Regions from separate parts of the Mesobacillus thioparans genome, predicted to be linked through region 2. Evidence: a T-box and tRNA genes for the amino acid it is inferred to sense, from the RefSeq annotation. Region 2 holds a T-box; the other holds one or more tRNA genes.
What was found. A T-box is a leader RNA that pairs with one kind of tRNA and senses whether it is charged. The one in region 2 lies ahead of ileS (isoleucine--tRNA ligase), so its partner is inferred to be a tRNA-Ile.

Region 1 (10,263 bases), on a different contig from region 2:
CGCGCCATTATATTTTCTCTTTATCGGGGAGTAGCTCAGCTTGGTAGAGCACTTGGTTTGGGACCAAGGGGTCGCAGGTTCGAATCCTGTCTTCCCGACCATGCTTTATATTATATGGGGCCTTAGCTCAGCTGGGAGAGCGCCTGCCTTGCACGCAGGAGGTCAGCGGTTCGATCCCGCTAGGCTCCACCATATATCTTAATAAAATAATTTGGCGGTGTAGCTCAGCTGGCTAGAGCGTACGGTTCATACCCGTAAGGTCGGGGGTTCGATCCCCTCCGCCGCTACCAAATTTAATCTGGTTGAACCTATTCAATCTAGGATATCCTGGACCTTTAGCTCAGCTGGTTAGAGCAGACGGCTCATAACCGTCCGGTCGTAGGTTCGAGTCCTACAAGGTCCACCATTTTACTTGTTTTAAATACGGAGGTATACCCAAGTCTGGCTGAAGGGATCGGTCTTGAAAACCGACAGGCGGGTAACACCGCGCGGGGGTTCGAATCCCTCTACCTCCTCCATAATTTCATTACTATTAATATCATCGCGGGGTGGAGCAACGAGCGTTACTTCATTGAATATGCTGCGAGTTGTACCGATCGAGCTGCTTCTTGAATAAGCTTCCTGAGATCGGGACAGTCATGCTCACTAGGAGCATAAACTGAATTATGTGATTAATATCGTCGCGGGGTGGAGCAGTCCGGTAGCTCGTCGGGCTCATAACCCGAAGGTCGCAGGTTCAAATCCTGCCCCCGCAATCTGGTCCCGTGGTGTAGCGGTTAACATGCCTGCCTGTCACGCAGGAGATCGCCGGTTCGATCCCGGTCGGGACCGCCATTTTTATTTTAAGATGCAATATAATAGTGGCTCAGTGGCTCAGTCGGTAGAGCAAGTTGCTCACATCCACGAATAAGCCTCTGCGGCAACTTGTGAGAAAGACCGAAGGTCATTCGAGCAAAGGACCTAAACTAGTAAAGGTTTAGGATGCAATATTATAGTGGCTCAGTAGCTCAGTCGGTAGAGCAAAGGACTGAAAATCCTTGTGTCGGCGGTTCGATTCCGTCCTGAGCCACCTTATTTAATTTCAACTAATATTCATATGTAGATATGGCGATTGTGGCGAAGTGGTTAACGCACCTGATTGTGGTTCAGGCATTCGTGGGTTCGATTCCCATCAGTCGCCCCATTTTTTGCGGGTGTAGTTTAGTGGTAAAACCTCAGCCTTCCAAGCTGATGATGAGAGTTCGATTCTCTTCACCCGCTCCATAAGGGCCTATAGCTCAGCTGGTTAGAGCGCACGCCTGATAAGCGTGAGGTCGGTGGTTCGAGTCCACTTAGGCCCATTTTTTATATTATTCCGCAGTAGCTCAGTGGTAGAGCACTCGGCTGTTAACCGAGCGGTCGTAGGTTCGAATCCTACCTGCGGAGCCATTATGGGGAAGTACTCAAGAGGCTGAAGAGGCGCCCCTGCTAAGGGTGTAGGTCGGGTAACCGGCGCGAGGGTTCAAATCCCTCCTTCTCCGCCATAAGGCCCCTTGGTCAAGCGGTTAAGACACCGCCCTTTCACGGCGGTAACACGGGTTCGAATCCCGTAGGGGTCATAAGGAAAGCTGTTAGCAATTATGCTGACAGCTTTTTTTCGTTTCTTAAAACTCTGGTACTACTGAGGAACCTGTTGTTCTCTTGAAACTTTCCTGCATTGCTTCCAGGTATACAGCAGGCAGCATAGATTAACTAAATAGGGTACATAGCAGCGACATGTGCCGGGTTTAGGTCAGATAAGCAAAAACGAGTCAGATAAAGAAGAAATATATGCCCGGTTACAGGAAGAAGAAGAAAAACGGGTCACATAAAGAAGAGATATGTGACCAGTTATAGCAAGAAAGACAAAACGGGTCACATAAAGAAGAGATATGTGCCCAGTTATAGGAAGAAAGGGAAAACCGCATCACATAAAGAGAGATATGTGTGTCCTGTTACAGGAAGAAAGTAAAAAACGGGTCACATAAACTAGTAATCAGTCCCCCTAATGGCCAAGGAGGTAAGGATCCGTACAATCTTACTCGTAAATAACAGTTTTATCAATATATCTCATATAGACTTTTCAAAGCAGCTCGTTCTGTTATTACTCGAATCAAGCAGCAGGCATCCCCATTAAAACTCGCTAACAACCAACCACCATCATATCCCCTTTCGACACAATGAAAACGCTATCAAATCAAAAACATTTTTAATCCATATATCACTATCAAACCTAATAAATTCAACCAATCCTCTCAAAAAAACATTATTCATTTTTAATTTTCGTTCTCCAAATTCCGCGTAATTGGAAGATTTAGTACATTAAAGCGCTGCCATTTGCGGGCTTTTGTCGAATTACATGCTTTACTGAGTATTATTGTCGAAAGATTAAGAAAATGTTTACAAGGAATTCTTTATGGTAACTAGAATACTACTAAAATAGGAAGTTTTATTCGTTTTACAAAGGCAGGTGGAGGGCATTGGTGATTAATCCTACAGAGTTTGAATTGCATCTGTTCCATGAAGGAAATTTGTATCAGAGTCACAATTTATTTGGTGCGCATGTCATGAAACGAGAAAATGAAACATATACTCGATTTTGTGTGTGGGCTCCGAATGCGTCTGAGGTTAGGCTTGTTGGTGATTTTAATCATTGGTATGGAGAGAATCACAGGTTTCATAAAGTGAATAAGGAAGGTGTCTGGCAGCTTGCCTTAGAGGGGGATCTGACAGGGGCTATTTATAAGTTTGAGATTTTGACAGCTGGCGGTAGTAAGAAGCTTAAAGCTGATCCGTTTGCTTTCTTCTCGGAAGTGAGACCAAATACCGCTTCGGTTGTTTATCCCCTTGATGGGTACAAATGGGGCGACCAGAAGTGGCTGCAAAAGAGGGAGCAGCGGAGCACGCCTGATGAGCCAATGTTCATCTATGAACTGCATGTGGGTTCCTGGAAAAAGCATGATGATGGATCGTTCCTTACATATCGCGAGCTTGCGGATGAGCTGATCCCTTATATCCTTTCACATGGATACACACATATTGAATTATTACCTCTAACTGAGCATCCGCTCGACATGTCCTGGGGATATCAATCCACTGGATATTTTTCTGTTACAAGTCGTTATGGGACACCACATGATTTTATGTATTTCGTGGATATGTGCCACCGAAACGGGGTCGGGGTCATCCTAGACTGGATACCTGGCCATTTTTGCAAGGATGCCCATGGGCTTTATCAGTTTGATGGGAGTTATGTATTTGACTATCAGCGTGAGAATGACAGGGAGAACCTGGTTTGGGGAACAGCCAATTTTGACTTGGGAAAAACAGAGGTCCAAAGTTTCCTGATTTCCAGCGCGATTTTCTGGCTTGAGAAATATCATATTGATGGCTTCAGGGTCGATGCAGTAGCGAACATCATTTATTGGCCTAACTCAGTCAATGCTGCCAATCCGTACGGCGTGGAATTTTTAAAGAAACTGAATAAAGCAGTAAAGGATTTTGAACCTGGAGCTTTGATGATTGCGGAGGATTCTACTGATTGGCCGCAGGTGACTGCTCCGGTGGAGTATGGTGGACTCGGTTTTACATACAAGTGGAACATGGGGTGGATGAATGACACCTTGAAGTATATGGAGGCAGAAAGCCATAACAGGAAGCATATACATGATAAGGTTACGTTCTCCCTGCTTTATGCTTTTTCAGAGAATTTTGTCCTGCCTTTTTCACATGACGAGGTGGTGCATGGAAAGAAATCTCTTCTTGACAAGATGCCTGGTGATTACTGGCAAAAATTCGCGCAGCTGCGGCTTTTGTTAGGGTTCATGGTGGCGCATCCAGGAAAGAAGCTGACTTTCATGGGGACTGAATTTGGCCAGTTTTCGGAATGGAAGGACAAAGAACAGCTGGATTGGAATCTGTTCGAGTATGAGATGCATGGAAAAATGAATCATTATACAAAAGAGCTGATCAAACTGTATAAGCGTTCAAAGCCATTGTATGAGGTTGACCAGAGCTATGAAGGTTTTGAGTGGATTGACGCGGATAACCGTGACCAGTCGATTTTCTCTTTTATCCGCAAAGGCCAGAATCCGGAAGATCTGCTTGTGATTGTCTGCAATTTTACAGAGAAAGTATATAGTGACTATCGGATTGGTGTTCCTAAGCCCGGGGAATATCGGGAAATTTTAAACAGCGACGCCGAGGTTTTCGGGGGTTCAGGCGTAATGAATAAAAAAGTGCGAAAAGCAAAAGAAATAGCTTTCCATGGAAGGCCATATTCTATAGAGATGAGTATTTCTCCATTCGGAATCTCAGTTTTACGTCCTGTTATCAAAAGAAAGGGGAGAAACAATCATGCAAAAGAAGAAATGCGTGGCAATGCTGTTGGCAGGAGGAAAAGGAAGCCGGCTGCACTCATTGACCAAGAATCTCGCTAAACCTGCTGTCCCTTTTGGCGGCAAATACCGGATCATCGATTTCCCATTAAGTAACTGTACGAACTCAGGAATCCATACAGTGGGCGTTTTGACGCAATACCAGCCGCTTTTGCTCAATTCTTATATTGGCATTGGCAGTGCATGGGACCTTGACAGAAAGGATGGCGGGGTGACAGTGCTGCCGCCTTATGCAGAGAGTTCCGAGGTTAAATGGTATTCAGGCACGGCTAGTGCGATTTTTCAAAACCTCAATTATCTTGATCAGTATGATCCTGAATATGTCTTGATTCTTTCAGGTGACCATATTTATAAAATGGATTATGAATTGATGCTCAATTATCATGTGGAAAAAGGTTCGGATGCGACGATTTCGGTCATAGAGGTGCCTTGGGAAGAGACGAATCGGTTCGGGATCATGAATACGGATTCCGAGCTAAGAATTACTGAATTCGAAGAAAAGCCGGATATTGCGAAAAATAATCTCGCTTCGATGGGGATTTATATTTTTAAATGGAGCGTTTTAAGGGAATATCTGATAAGGGATGACCAGAATCCGGAATCCAGCCATGATTTTGGCAAGGATATCATTCCGTTGCTGATCGAAGAAAATATGAAGTTATTTGCCTATCCTTTTAAAGGCTACTGGAAGGATGTAGGGACTGTTCAGAGCCTGTGGGAAGCAAATATGGATTTATTGGATAAGGATTGTGAACTGAACCTGTTTGACCAGTCCTGGCGGATTTACTCCGTGAACCCGAATCAGCCGCCGCAATATATTTGTCCAGAGGGGGAAGTTTCGGAATCCCTGGTCAATGAGGGCTGCAAGATTGAAGGGGAGGTTTCCAAAACGGTCGTATTCCAGGGTGTGACGGTCAAAAAAGGCGCTGTCGTCAAGGAAACGGTCATTATGCCAGACGCTGTCATCGGCCATAATTGTATCATTGAGAAGGCGATAGTGTCTCCAGGGGTTTATGTCCCGGATGGCACGATCATCAGGCCAGATGATAGCTGCAATGAAATTACATTAGTATCGGAAGAAACAATCGGTGAATTGCAATCCAATTGAACCGACTTCGGGAGGAAATAAGAAATGAACAAACGATTATTGGGAGTAATAGATGCGACAACCGTCCACGAAGATCTTCATGAACTGTCCCTGCATCGGTCGGTGGCAGCGATTCCCTTTGGCGGACGATACAGGCTGATTGATTTTATCCTTTCCAACATGGTAAATTCGGGCATCGAGAGCGTGGCGATCTTTCCGAAATACCAGTACCGGTCGTTGATGGACCATTTAGGCTCTGGCCGGAATTGGGATCTTAACCGAAAAAGGGATGGATTGTTTTTCTTCCCTGCACCTAATCTTGATAAACATTATACGGGAATTGGCACTTTGGACCATTTTGCCGATAATATTGATTATTTTGAACGCAGTACACAGGATTATGCGCTGATTGCGAATTCCTATACGATTTTCAATATGGATTTCCAGCAGTTGCTTGACTGGCATATTGAATCGGGCTGTGACATAACAGAAGTACAGAAAAATGGAAAATCTTTAGGGATCTATCTTGTGAAAAAAACACTGCTGATGGATTTGATCCTTACAAGGAATGAAACAGGATATTCGAATTTGAGGGATGCTGCCAGGGATACCAGCAGTCAATTCCAGCTTTGTTTTTACGACTATGAAGGCTATGCAGTGATGGTGGATACGATCGCCAAATATTTCAGTGTGAGCATGGATTTGCTGAAGCCTGAGGTTTGGAAGGAGTTATTCCCTAAAGAACGCCCTATTTTAACAAAGGTGAAGGATGAGCCTCCAACCCGTTATGATGTCGATGCATCGGTCCGCAATTCAATGGTCGCCAATGGCGGGGTGATTGAGGGGACTGTTGAAAACAGCATCATCGGAAGAGGTGTGAAAATCGGGAAGGGCACCGTCATCCGCAATTGTATCATCATGCAAAAGACGCAAATCAAGGAGAATTGTATATTGGACTCAGTCATCGTTGATAAAGACGCAAGAATCGAGGCAGGTACCGTCATCACAGCGCCAGCAGACTCGCCAGCTGTCATCCGTAAAGGAGCAGTCCAGGGAGTGGGGAGCAGCTCGTGAAGGTATTATTCGCAGTATCGGAATGTGTTCCTTTCATCAAGTCAGGAGGCCTGGCTGATGTAGCGGGATCACTTCCGAAGGAGCTGAAAAAATTAGGGACGGATGTCAGGGTGATTTTACCGAAGTACGGTTTGATTCCTGACAAATTCCGCTCTGAGATGAAGAAAGTGAAAGAGTTTACTGTGCAATTAGGCTGGCGCTCGCAATATTGCGGCATTGAAGCTCTTGAGCATGATGGTGTCACCTTCTATTTTGTGGACAATGAATATTACTTCAAACGGGATAGTCTTTATGGTCATTATGATGATGGGGAGCGTTTTTCCTTTTTCAGCAGGGCAGTGCTCGAGTTCGTCGCTGAAAGCGAATTTTATCCGGATGTGATCCATTGCCATGACTGGCATACCGGGATGATTCCTTTCTTGCTGCGTACCGAGTATTATAAGCGTCCGGGTTATGGATTGATCCGGTCTGTATTCACGATCCATAATCTTCAGTTCCAGGGAATCTTCCCGCGGGAAGTGCTCGGGGATCTGCTGCAGATTGACAGCTCTTATTTCAATGAGGAACAGCTTGAATTTTACGGAATGGCCAATTTCATGAAAGCAGCATTGATTTCAGCAGATCATATCACGACAGTCAGCCCTACCTACAAGGACGAAATCCAGACTGAGTATTTTGGTGAAAATCTGGATGGAATCCTGAGGAAAAGACGTGAGGATCTTTCCGGGATCTTGAACGGAATCGACCATGTTGCTTATGACCCGGAAAAAGATCCTGGTCTGGCCGCCAGTTTTGGAGTATGGGGACTTGAAAGAAGAGTCATCAATAAGTTGCAGGTACAGCGCAGTTTTGGCCTTCCGGTAAATGATGATGTGCCCGTTGTGGCCATGATCACGAGACTGACGAAACAAAAAGGCCTTGATTTGGTCAGGGAAGTTTTCCATGAAATCATGGCAACGGGATTGCAGCTCATAGTTCTTGGCACTGGTGACCCTGAGTTTGAGCAGTTCTTCAGGGAAATGGCTGCGCAGTATCCTGATCAATGTGGCGTATATATCGGTTTTGATGAAAATCTGGCACACCAGGTTTATGCAGGATCGGATCTGTTTTTGATGCCATCCAAGTTCGAGCCGTGCGGATTGAGCCAGATGATCGCGATGCGCTATGGATCGATCCCGGTTGTCAGGGAGACGGGCGGTCTGAACGATACTGTCCAGCCTTATAATGAATTTAATGGTCAGGGCAATGGATTTACCTTTGCCAATTTCAATGCCCATGACATGCTCTTTACGATTGAACGGGGCTTGTCATTTTACCACAAGCGTGAAAAATGGCTGAAGCTGATGGCAAAAGCGATGGAAACAGACTATAGCTGGGCGCAGTCGGCAAGGCAATACAATGATTTGTATTCCGATCTCATCTCAAGGAGTGAATCGCATGTTTTCTAATGTTCCCAAATTCAAAACCGCTTTCTTGAAAAAACTCGAGATGATGTTTGGAACCAGCTTTGAAGAAAGCACAAGCCGGGAGCAATTCCAGACTCTCGGACATATGATCAGGGAGCATGTGAGTTCTGATTGGATAAAAACAAATGAAATATACCGCGCGGGCGCTAAGAAGCAGGTCTATTACCTGTCTATAGAATTCCTGCTTGGGCGGCTGCTCAGGCACAATCTGATTAATCTGGGTGTTGAAGAGGTCGTATGCAAGGGACTCAGGGAACTGGGGATCGAGCTTGATCAATTGGAGGAAATCGAGGCAGATGCTGGTCTAGGCAATGGCGGCCTTGGCCGTCTTGCCGCCTGTTTCCTTGATTCGCTTGCATCGCTTGATTTGCCTGGACATGGCTGCGGAATTCGCTACAAGCATGGCTTGTTCGAGCAGAAAATCGTTGATGGCTACCAGGTAGAACTGCCTGAACAATGGCTGAGGCACGGCCATGTCTGGGAGGTACGCAAGACGGATGATGCAGTGGAAATACCTTTTTGGGGAGAGATTGAGAGCCGATTGGAAAATGGCCGGCTAGTTTTCAGGCATCTGAACGCCGAGACCATCATGGCTGTTCCTTATGATCTTCCTGTCATCGGCTACCAGACACAGACGGTGAACACTCTGCGTCTATGGAATGCCGAGCCGGCGAGATTTCCGGCTAATGCCGATATTTTTAAATATAAGAAGGATACCGAGTCGGTTTCGGAGTTTTTATATCCGGACGATACACATGATGAAGGAAAGATTCTTCGGCTGAAGCAGCAATATTTTCTTGTCGCAGCGAGCCTGAAGGCAATTGTGAAGTCGTTTAAAAAGAAGAATAAGAGCTTGCTAGAGTTCCACGACTATGTGAGCATCCACATCAATGATACTCACCCTGCAATCGCGGTACCTGAATTGATGCGGATCCTGATGGATGAAGAGGGACTTGGCTGGGAAGATGCATGGCAAATTACCGTCCAGACCCTTTCCTATACAAACCATACGACCCTTGCTGAGGCGCTTGAACGCTGGCCAATCAGGATATTCCAGCCGCTGCTGCCGCGTATATACATGATCGCGGAGGAGATAAACGAGCGTTTCTGCCAAGAGGTATGGGAACGATTTCCTGGCGATTGGGCAAGGGTCGAAAGCATGGCAATCATTGCCCACGGCGAGGTCAGGATGGCTCCGCTTGCGATTGTCGGCAGTCACAGCATTAATGGAGTGGCAAAGCTGCATACGGATATTTTGAAGAACCGGGAAATGAACTTGTTCTATCAATTCTATCCACAACGTTTCAATAACAAGACCAATGGCATCACCCACCGGCGCTGGCTGCTTAAGGCAAACCCAGGTTTGTCGGGATTGATTACCGATGCAATTGGGCCAGATTGGGTAGGGGCTCCGCAAAAACTCGAGGAATTGACGCGCTTCAAGGATGATGCAGCCTTCCTGGAAAAATTGCATGGCATCAAGCAGGAGAATAAAGAGCGGCTCGCAAGACGGATTTTGGATAAAACAGGGATTGAAGTCGACACTGAATCAATTTTCGATGTCCAGGTAAAAAGGCTGCACGCCTATAAGCGGCAGCTGTTGAATGTGCTGCACATCATGCATCTGTATAATGCGTTGAAAAAAGACCCGGATGCTTTGTTGTATCCAAGGACATTCATTTTTGGCGCCAAGGCTTCACCTGGTTATTATTTTGCCAAAAAGGTCATAAAACTCATTAACAGTGTAGCTGGTAAGGTGAACAATGACCCTGAGACGAAAGATAAGCTGAAAGTCGTTTTCCTTGAAAATTATCGAGTGTCCCTGGCCGAGGAAATCTTTCCGGCTGCGGATATCAGTGAGCAGATTTCAACGGCGAGCAAGGAGGCATCCGGCACTGGAAATATGAAGTTCATGATGAACGGGTCGTTGACACTGGGCACGCTGGATGGTGCCAATGTCGAGATCACGGAAATGGTTGGCAGGGAGAATATCTTCCTGTTTGGGTTAAGTGCAGAGGAAGTGCTGGATTACCAGCATAACGGCGGCTATCATTCGCTGGAGTACTACCACCATGATGAACGGATCCGGGAAATCGTCGACCAGCTGGTGAATGGGTTCTTCCCTGATACGGAGAACCATTTCAATGAAATCTATGATTCTTTGCTGGGGCATAATGACCAGTATTTTGTGCTGAGGGACTTTGCTTCCTATGCAGAGGCA
Region 2 (10,263 bases):
CTTGTCAACGCCCGGCGAATTCCCTGGTTGTCCAGGACAACCGCTTTTTCAGACATTTGTTTTCACTCCTTCTCTTTCTATGGTTTGAAAACGGATTTAAGTAAAAAACCCTCCTGCCAGTTCCAGCAAGAGGGTAAACGTGTAGAGTCATTTGCAGCAAGGCATACAATTATGCCTGTTGCAGATCCGTTTCCTTCTCAGCCTCACGGGACTGTCTTTAAAGGACTTATTAAACTATAGTCATCTTAAGATACTTGTTGAACTTTGTCAACGATTTTCTCTTAATTCATTCAAAAGCTCTGTGAAATATTCAGGAATCGGCGCTTCAAATTCAAGATACTCAGCTGTTCTCGGGTGATCAAATCCAAGTATTCCGGCATGCAGTGCCTGTCCGCCAAGATCAAGTGTCTTTTTAGGGCCATATTTCGGATCTCCTGCAAGAGGATAACCGATGTATTTCATATGGACACGAATCTGGTGAGTCCTGCCTGTTTCCAGCTGGCACTCAACCAAAGTGAAGTCTTGGAAACGCTCGAGCACATTGAAATGCGTCACAGCATGTTTTCCATTATCGACAACTGTCATGCTCTGGCGGTCCTTCGTGTCACGTCCAAGCGGAGCGTCGATGGTACCATGGTCATGCTGGATATTTCCATGGACAAGAGCTTTATATTTTCGGGTAACCGATTTAGCGACAAGCTGGTTAACCAGGCTCTCATGTGCCATGTCATTTTTTGCGACCATCAGCAGGCCTGATGTATCCTTATCGATCCTGTGGACGATACCTGGGCGCAATACACCATTGATTCCTGACAGATCCTTGCAATGCGCCATAAGGCCATTCACAAGCGTGCCGGTCATATGGCCTGGTGCAGGGTGGACAACCATCCCTTTAGGCTTGTTTACTACAAGGACATCATGGTCCTCGTAATAAATTTCAAGATCCATCTCTTCAGGAATGACATCCAGGATTTCAGGTTCCGGAATGCTGATTTCAAGATTGTCATCCAGGCTGCACTTATAGTTTGTTTTTACTTGCGCTCCGTTTACCAGAACATTGCCTTCCTTGATCCATTGCTGGACCTGGCTTCTTGACCACTCGGGGTCCAATGTTGATACGACTTTATCTATCCTGTCACCAGCTTGTTCCTCACTGATGGTGTGTTCCATTTTCTCCATAAGCTTTCTTTTTCGCCTCTCTCTCTTCCCTGATCATATCAATCATCAACAGACCCACTCCAATGACAAGTGCGGAGTCTGCGATATTGAAAATAGGGAAATCGTATCCAAAAATATAAGTGTTGACAAAATCAACGACTTCTTTCCGGTATACCCTGTCGATAAAATTCCCAATCGCCCCGCCTAGCATGAAACCAAGCGAAACTCCCAGCAGCAGCTTACCCTTAGCTGCCTTTTGAATATAAATGACAAGGCCAAGCACCACTGCAATGGTAATGACATAAAAGAACCACATTTGCCCTTGCAGGATCCCCCATGCAGCACCACGGTTGCGGTGAGAAGTGATATACAAGAAATTCTCAATAACCTTTATGCTATCTCCAAGCTCCATGTTTTTAACAATTAACCACTTAGTGAACTGATCAAGCAAAATTACAAACAGCGCAAGTATGTAATAAAACACAAAGGTACCCTCCACATCAAAAGCAATTCATACATTACCTTTGCATTTTAGCACATATAGAATTAAAACGACAGATATTATCAGTTTTAGTATAGTTGCTGGGATTCTTAGCTGGTAAAACACCTGTTACGGAAATATTCAGTTAAAAGCAGCTGTATGTTCTGCCGATCTTTACGGTATTTGAACTGCTTTTTTTTATTGGCGATTTTAATTGTTTTTTTTGCGAAAATTTTATTTTATTGGCGATATTGCCCGGTTTATTGGCGATAATCGATTTTTATTGGCGACTTGGAAATTTTCAATGATTTTTCGCAGTTCCCAGCTTTAACCATGCACATTTCAGTGCTGATAGACAAAAATCAATCACGAATAGATCGGTTTCCTGCAGTATTGTTCTATTTGCTCCAATTCACCTGCAGACCTTGCTGTTGGGATTGTCTGCAAAAACTCATATGGCAGGTATTCTCCCGATATTTCACATTTTCCATACTCGCCATTATCCATTTTCTCCAGTGCTGATTCGATATCGCGAAGTTCATCTTTAATAAATTGTAAAATCCTTTCATCCTTCTGGCCATAATTCAGGTACGTCAACAATTCTGTTCTTGTTTCGCGGAGCTCGCTGTAAATGTAATCAAGATTACCTTTCATATATCTGCCCCCGTTCCTGTTTACAGCTATTATTTCCCGTTGCCTTTTGCTGACTCAGTTAAAGTTTTACCGGAGAAGGAAGATATTTGGCATGGATAAAAAAACTCCGGGTTCGAAAACCCGGAGTTTTAAATATATTAATTAGTAATTTTCTTTTACAACCGTTGCACAGCGTTCGCAAAGTGTTGGATGTCCTTCCACCTTGCCAACTTCCGGAGTGACAACCCAGCATCTTTCGCATGTTTCGCCTTCCGCTTTTGTGACAACAATCGCTGCATTCTCAAGCTTGATCGCATTTTCAGGCGCCTGGTCGTAGCTTCCGGCAACCTCGAAATCTGAAACGATGAACAGCTGGCTTAAGTTTTCCGAAATGGAGTCAAGAAGTTCTTTCGTGCTGTCATTGACATATAAAGATACTTTGGCAGTCAGTGACTTTCCGATTACTTTTCCATTTCTTGCTTCTTCCAGAGCTTTCAGGACATCATCACGAAGTTTCATGAATGCATTCCACTTCTTCTCAAGTGCTTCAGCGTTTGCGACTTCTTTTGCTTCAGGCATATCTGTCAGCTGGACGCTGTCTTCCTTGGCAGAAGGTATGAAAGCCCAAACTTCGTCAGCAGTATGAGACAGGATTGGAGCAGTCAGCTTCACCAATGCAAGCAAGCTTTCGTGCAATACGGTCTGGATTGCGCGGCGCTCCTGGTTATCAGCTGCCTCGATGTAAAGGACATCTTTCGCAAAATCAAGATAGAATGCACTCAAGTCTAACGTACAGAAGTTGTTTACCGCATGGTATACACCCGCGAATTCATAATTGTCATAGGCATTCCGCACATATTTGATCAATTTATTAAGTTTCACAAGCATGAACTGGTCAACTTCACGCAGCTGTTCGAATGGCACCGCATCAGTTTCTGGGTTGAAGTCTGACAGGTTTCCAAGCAGGAATCTGAACGTATTGCGGATTTTACGGTATACTTCAGCAACCTGTTTAAGGATCGGATCAGAAACACGTACATCGGATTGATAATCGACGGATGCAACCCATAGACGGAGGATGTCTGCTCCAAGCTGATTCATGACCTTGGCAGGAACAACGACGTTACCGATTGATTTACTCATCTTGCGGCCTTCGCCATCAAGAGCAAAACCATGGCTCAATACGCCTTTGTATGGTGCTTTGCCTGTGACAGCTACTCCAGTTGATAGAGATGAGTTGAACCAGCCGCGGTACTGGTCAGAACCTTCAAGGTAAAGGTCTGCAGGACGCTGCAGGTCATCACGCTCGACAAGCACTGCCTGGTGGGATGATCCCGAATCGAACCAAACATCCATGATGTCAGTTTCTTTCGTAAACTGGCCATTCGGGCTGCCAGGATGGTTGAAGCCTTCAGGCAGCAATTCCTTCGCTTCTTTTTTGAACCAGATGTTTGAACCGTGTTCACGGAAGAGGTTTGATACATGCTCGATTGTTTCATCCGTGATGATTTCCTGGCCGTTCTCAGCGTAGAATACCGGAATCGGAACGCCCCATGCACGCTGACGGGAAATACACCAGTCACCGCGGTCACGCACCATATTGAATAGTCTAGTCTCGCCCCATGCCGGAACCCATTTCGTTTCTTCAACAGCTTTTAGCAATTCTCCGCGGAAGTCCTTGATGGATGCGAACCACTGTGCTGTTGCACGGAAGATGACAGGTTTCTTTGTTCTCCAGTCATGCGGATAAGAGTGAGTGATGAAGCTCAGCTTCAGTAATGCGCCTGCTTCTTCAAGCTTTTCTGTTATTGGCTTGTTTGCCTGATCGTAGAATAAACCTTCAAAACCTTCAGCTTCAGCTGTCATGACTCCTTTGTCATCAACCGGGCATAAAACTTCAAGACCATACTTCTGGCCGACATGGAAATCATCTTCCCCGTGTCCAGGTGCAGTGTGGACACATCCTGTACCAGCATCGGTCGTTACATGGTCACCTAGCATGACAAGGGAATCGCGACCGTACAATGGATGCTTCGCAAGAACACCTTCTAGTTCTTTACCAGCAACTTTCTTAAGTGTCACAGCATTTTCCCACCCGATTTCGTTCGTAACAGCCTCAAGCAATTCTTCAGCTACGAGGAATTTCCTTCCATCAGCTTCTACGACAACGTATGTCAACTCAGGATGTACTGAGATTCCAAGGTTTGCTGGGATCGTCCATGGAGTAGTCGTCCAGATGATGATTTCAACATCCTGGTCAAGAACTCCCTTTCCGTCTTTTACAGGGAAGCCAACGTAGATGGAAGCAGAACGCTTATCCTGATACTCGATTTCAGCTTCTGCAAGTGCAGATTCACTTGATGGAGACCAGTAAACCGGCTTCTTGCCTTTATAGATGTATCCCTTTTTCGCCATTTCGCCGAATACTTTGATTTGTTGTGCCTCGTATTCTGGCTTCAAAGTGATATATGGGTTATCCCAGTCACCACGAACACCCAAACGCTTGAACTGTTCACGCTGGTTGTCAATCTGCTGGTAAGCATACTCTTCACAAAGCTTCCTGAACTCCGCTACTGTCATTTCCTTGCGCTTTACACCTTTGTTTGTCAATGCCTGCTCGATCGGCAATCCATGAGTGTCCCAGCCAGGTACGTATGGCGAGCAAAAACCGCTCATTGATTTATAACGGACGATAAAATCTTTGAGGATTTTATTCAGTGCGTGGCCCATATGGATATCACCGTTTGCGTATGGAGGTCCATCATGCAGGATGAACAGCGGGCGATCTGCCGTGTGTTTTTGAACCTTTTCATAAATATTCATTTCTTCCCATTTTGCCTGGATTTCAGGTTCCCTGTTCGGAAGGTTTCCGCGCATTGGAAACTCGGTCTTTGGCATGAGTAAAGTGTCTTTGTACTCCATTTTATGATCCTCCTATTATTACCGTTGCAAATTCATGAAAAAAATGATCCAGAAAAAATAAAAAACCTCCTCATCCCTAAAAAGGGACGAGAAGGTTTGTATTCCCGCGGTACCACCCTAAATAGATAAGACTTGAACCGTCCTATCCTCTTAGCATCCTTAACGCGAATGTCACGCCTGCACTTACTGATCCTGTCAGGATGTTCAGCTCGGAACTACCGGGTGATCTTCTGGCTATCCGCTTGCAATGGGCTTCCACCTTCCCCATTTCGCTGAAAAAGCAAGCAACTGGAACGCCATACTGTCCCTGTCATCGTTTCTTTCATCTATTGCACTTTGTTATGAAATTATATGCGAAACAGCGTGCCTGCGTCAAGCCAGTGAGTCTTCTTCTTCTCTCGCTGTCGCTTTTAATTCTGTTGAATCCAATTCATATTCAAGCAGGTGATCCCAGTCATCAGTGTTAAGCATATCAAGCTGTGCTTCGATCAGCATCTTGAATCTTGTCCTGAATACTTTGGACTGCTTCTTCAATTCTTCGATTTCCAAAGCAATTTTACGTGCCTTTGACAATGATTCATTGATGATCCTGTCTGCGTTCTTTTCCGCTTCCTTAACGATCAGCTTTGCCTCTTTTTGAGCATTGCGGCGGACTTCTTCCCCAGCTTCCTGGGCAATAACGATTGATTTATTCAAGGTTTCTTCTATATTTGTAAAATGGCCAAGCCTGGAATTCATTTCATTCAGCTTTTCTTCCATTTCCTTTTTTTCACGGATTATTAGTTCGTAGTCCTTGATGACCTGATCAAGGAACTCATTCACTTCATCTTCATCATACCCGCGAAATCCCTTATTGAATTCTTTGTTGTGTATATCTAACGGCGTTAAAGGCATTACGCCACCTCCCATTTAGTTTCATCCTTTATGTACTTAAAGCTATGATTCGACAAAAACACTAAAAATCCTTCTTCTTTACTATATAATTATTTTTTTCTCCCGGCAATAACTCGATATTTATCTTTTTTTGTTTTTCCTTCTATCGTGATGATTTTCGCGCGACCATAGCCACGTGCAGAGATGACGTCAGCCTCCCCACACTCGAATGCGGTATTCTCGACAGCTGTCCAATTGACTTTCACATGTCCATGCTGGATCAACAGCTGGGATTTTTGCCTGGAAAGATTGAATAGCGCCGACATTACGGTATCCAGTCGCAATGATGAGACTGTGGTATTCATTTCATTCCATTCATCATCAATTGATGCTGCCACTTCGAGTGGAAGCTCTGTGAGGCTGATGGATGCCCTGCCGACAGATTCAAGCTGCAGCCTGATATAGTCGGCTATTTCGGCAGCTGCAAAAAACTGGACCTTGTCGCCATCAATCAGTATGTCTCCGAACTTCCCCCTCTTTAAACCGAGGGACATCAGGCTTCCGAGTACTTGACGATGTTCGATGTTCACAAACTTCTTAGCATAATCAATGCCAAAGAGCTTTACCTGGAAATCCTCTTGTTTCGCCTCCAAATACTCCGGAAATAGAAATGCCCGTTTTCTCTCAGTTGCCGCAGCGCCTCCAAACAATTCCCATTTCACATCAGGATGTTTACCGATGACAGTCCCAAGTATTTGCTGCTCCCTTGGGTCCAAAAAGTCCGTCAGCTTTGGGGCATAATTTTGTTCTACATATTCTTTCCAGTTAATCACCTGGTCGATAAATTCCCGTTCCTCAGGACGGAAATGCTGGTAGATACTCATACTGTACTCCTTTAAGACCTTGATAGAAAATAAGCAGGGCCTGTATCAGACCCTGCAGGAAATTGACCCTATTAAAACCATGCGGCCAACTGGTATAAGCCGCTTACGGCAAATCGCAATACCAGGAACGCCACGATTGGCGAAATGTCAATCATGCCAATGGAAGGCACGATCCTGCGGAACGGCTCCAAAAACGGCTCGCAAATCCGGGCCAAAAATTGTCCGATTGCTGTTTCCCTTGCATTTGGGAACCAGGACATGAAAATATAAATTATCAATGCCCACTGATAAATCCCCACTAATTGAGCTATTAATCCAATCACTATATCCATTAACCTACCACCTCGACTCTTGGTAATCCCGCTCCTGCATCAGCTCAGAAATATTCCCTGTCACTTCCACATTATCCGGGGTACATAAAAAGATATTCATGCCGATCCGCTGGATATCACCGCTGATTGCATAAACGGTTCCGCTGAGGAAATCGACAATCCTCCTTGCCTGGTCCTGCTCGATTCGCTGCAAATTCACGACCACAGCCCGGCGGTTCTTCAGATGGTCTGCAATTTCCTGGGCTTCGGCATACATCCTTGGTTCCATCAGGATTACCTTTGACGATTTTTGCACACTCTGAAGGCTTACCACATTCTGTTTTTGCTGGACTGGCTGTTTGTTAGACTTGAGCGGTTCAATTTCTTCTTCGAGCATTTCCTCATCATTATAGTCATATTCATCTTCAAGGAAAAAAAATGTCTTAATTTTTGATTTTAAGCTCATATTATTGCACCTCCGATTCATTGCCTACCAGGGCTGTTCCGATTCGCACCATAGTGGAACCTTCCTCAACCGCTATTTTAAAATCATTCGACATTCCCATCGACAGTTCATGGCATGGAGCATACTTCAGTTCAAGCTTCTGTATCTCAGACTGCAGGATTTTCAGTTTCCTGAAGGAATCCCTTATTACTTGTTCGTCTTCAGTCAATGGTGCCATCGTCATCAATCCGCTTACTTCGATATTGGTGTACTGCTTCAAGTCCTGAACAAAGGCGATAACATCCTCTGGATCGAGGCCATGCTTGCTCTCTTCCCCAGATGCGTTGACCTGGATGAGGCAGTTCACCTTTGAACCAGCACGCTTGTTAATTTCTTTTGCCAGTGACAGCCTGTCCAGTGAATGTATATATGTAACATGATCTATAATGTTTTTTACTTTTCTAGTCTGCAATGTTCCGATGAAATGCCAAACAGGCTTGTCCTGCAGATGGCTGATTTTATCGAGCAATCCCTCGTTCCTGTTTTCACCGAGATGGAGCACACCTGCGTCGATCGCTTCCTGCGCCCTCTTCGGGGAGACATATTTCGTCACGGCGATGATTTTCACCTCATCTGCGTTCCGGCCCGCGTCTTTACAGGCATTTACTATTTCCCTCTGGATAACCTCCAGATTCTCTGCAACATTCATTATGGACGGCTATCCTCCTTCCAGCCAATGTACGCCATCATTCGGCCAGCATTCCCTTCATCCCTTCTATGGGAATAAAAGTGCTCACCATGGCAGCTTGTACAATAATCGGTTACTTCTATGTTTCCCGCTTTCAATCCGGCTTTCATCAAAATCTGGCGGTTTAATTCTTTCAAATCGAGAGAATATTGACCTTCACTAACTTGATTATATGGCATGTTCTCGACACCATCTAGTATATTTTTCACTAAGTTGACGACTCTCTCATCAACAATATAACATTTTTTGCATATTGATGGGCCTATAATGGCAGAAATTTTTTCTTCTTTCGCACCATTTTGCTTAAATTTGCTGATCATTTCAGCTGCAATTCCCTGCACCGTGCCTTTCCACCCAGCATGCGCGACGCCGATCAACCTGGTTTCTGGATCGATAAAGTAAAGCGGTACACAGTCTGCATAACAAAGCGTCAACAGGATGCCCTGCTCTGATGTCAGAAAACCATCCGTCCCGGCAAAAGAAGATTCATAATCGCTTGAGCCTTTTCCCTGATCGGCTTTGTCGATTTTTCCAATCCGGATGTCATGTGTCTGTTCCGCGCCGACCCAGCTCGAAAGCGGAAAATCGATTTTTTCAGCCAGAAGGAGACGATTTTCGCAGACAGATGAATGCTCATCACCGACATGGAAGCCGAAGTTCAACCCTGAAAAAGCCTGAAGCTGGCTCACTCCGCCATTCTTTGTCGTGAACCCAGCCTCAAGTCCAGGAAATCGCTCCATCCACTCTTTTATTCTAAAAAATTCCTGACTTCCTAAGATGAATGGCTCCATAACTTTCTACCTCACACGTTTTTGTCTAGTTTATCACATACAACCCGCAATACAACAGTATTACGGTGCTACTCGTCACCATCACCCTGCTGGAGATATTCCCCACTGTCCTTATAGCGGACCAAAATGACATCTTCACCTATTTTCAGGATATTCCTCCATGGAATGACAACTTCATCTTCCTTCCCGAAGAAACCCAGCACCTTGCCGGAACTCCCGATGACGACCGCCTCGATTTTCCCGGTATTCAGATTGATTTCAAAATCCTCAATGCTCCCTAGTCTTTTACCATCCGATACATTCACGACGTCTTTCACTTGAAACTCGGTAACCTTTACCATTCAGATCCCTCCGGATTTCACTGTGGCGTTTTCTGCCCCTTATAGCATTATATGAATCAGGAAAAGATCTATGATTGCCGGAGAGCCTCCAAAAATTGAAAAAGCTGCCCTTTAAGGCAGCTTAGCTCTGGATATTCTTATTCATTTGTTTGATGGCTGCTTTTTCAAGGCGGGATACTTGTGCCTGAGAAATACCGATTTCATCGGCAACCTCCATTTGTGTCTTGCCCTGGAAGAACCTTTTCCTTAAAATCAATTTTTCCCTTTCATTTAGGCGTCTCATCCCTTCTTTCAGGGCAATCTCCTCAATCCAGTTCGTATCCTTGTTCCGTTCATCACTTAATTGGTCCATCACAAAGATTGGATCTCCGCCGTCATTATAGATCGGCTCGAATAATGAAACGGGGTCCTGGATTGCATCGAGGGCGAAAACAATCTCTTCATGCGGTACTTCAAGGACCTTTGCAATTTCTTCAGCAGTCGGCTCCCTGGAAGCCTCACTCATCAGCCTTTCGCGTACTTGAAGTGCTTTGTACGCTATATCCCTGAGTGATCGAGAGACTCTGATTGGATTATTATCTCTTAAATACCGTCTGATTTCACCGATGATCATCGGGACGGCATAGGTTGAAAACTTTACATTCTGTCCCAGATCAAAATTATCAATGGACTTCAT

Region 1: it encodes a tRNA-Ile, which carries the amino acid that the T-box ahead of ileS (isoleucine--tRNA ligase) is inferred to sense. The anticodon was not compared.

Annotation. Positions count from the first base shown of each region.
Region 1 covers NZ_CBCSFH010000009.1:193,540-203,802, reverse strand. The annotation lists tRNA gene ACNAZ4_RS15820 (tRNA-Arg) at 1-7, shown strand, start outside; tRNA gene ACNAZ4_RS15815 (tRNA-Pro) at 25-101, shown strand; tRNA gene ACNAZ4_RS15810 (tRNA-Ala) at 117-192, shown strand; tRNA gene ACNAZ4_RS15805 (tRNA-Met) at 214-290, shown strand; tRNA gene ACNAZ4_RS15800 (tRNA-Ile) at 330-406, shown strand; tRNA gene ACNAZ4_RS15795 (tRNA-Ser) at 426-518, shown strand; tRNA gene ACNAZ4_RS15790 (tRNA-Met) at 682-755, shown strand; tRNA gene ACNAZ4_RS15785 (tRNA-Asp) at 759-834, shown strand; tRNA gene ACNAZ4_RS15780 (tRNA-Phe) at 997-1,069, shown strand; tRNA gene ACNAZ4_RS15775 (tRNA-His) at 1,108-1,183, shown strand; tRNA gene ACNAZ4_RS15770 (tRNA-Gly) at 1,190-1,263, shown strand; tRNA gene ACNAZ4_RS15765 (tRNA-Ile) at 1,267-1,340, shown strand; tRNA gene ACNAZ4_RS15760 (tRNA-Asn) at 1,354-1,428, shown strand; tRNA gene ACNAZ4_RS15755 (tRNA-Ser) at 1,433-1,523, shown strand; tRNA gene ACNAZ4_RS15750 (tRNA-Glu) at 1,527-1,598, shown strand; gene glgB (1,4-alpha-glucan branching protein GlgB) at 2,499-4,457, shown strand; gene ACNAZ4_RS15740 (glucose-1-phosphate adenylyltransferase) at 4,375-5,523, shown strand; gene ACNAZ4_RS15735 (GlgC family sugar phosphate nucleotidyltransferase) at 5,548-6,576, shown strand; gene glgA (glycogen synthase GlgA) at 6,573-8,024, shown strand; gene ACNAZ4_RS15725 (glycogen/starch/alpha-glucan phosphorylase) at 8,014-10,263, shown strand, end outside.
Region 2 covers NZ_CBCSFH010000001.1:323,172-333,434, forward strand. The annotation lists gene pyrR (bifunctional pyr operon transcriptional regulator/uracil phosphoribosyltransferase PyrR) at 1-56, opposite strand, end outside; gene ACNAZ4_RS01700 (RluA family pseudouridine synthase) at 268-1,179, opposite strand; gene lspA (signal peptidase II) at 1,151-1,642, opposite strand; gene ACNAZ4_RS01710 (TraR/DksA C4-type zinc finger protein) at 2,006-2,293, opposite strand; gene ileS (isoleucine--tRNA ligase) at 2,435-5,194, opposite strand; T-box leader at 5,274-5,517, opposite strand; gene ACNAZ4_RS01720 (DivIVA domain-containing protein) at 5,567-6,088, opposite strand; gene ACNAZ4_RS01725 (YlmH family RNA-binding protein) at 6,178-6,951, opposite strand; gene ACNAZ4_RS01730 (YggT family protein) at 7,023-7,283, opposite strand; gene ACNAZ4_RS01735 (cell division protein SepF) at 7,288-7,728, opposite strand; gene ACNAZ4_RS01740 (YggS family pyridoxal phosphate-dependent enzyme) at 7,730-8,416, opposite strand; gene pgeF (peptidoglycan editing factor PgeF) at 8,416-9,246, opposite strand; gene ACNAZ4_RS01750 (YlmC/YmxH family sporulation protein) at 9,315-9,587, opposite strand; gene sigG (RNA polymerase sporulation sigma factor SigG) at 9,709-10,263, opposite strand, start outside.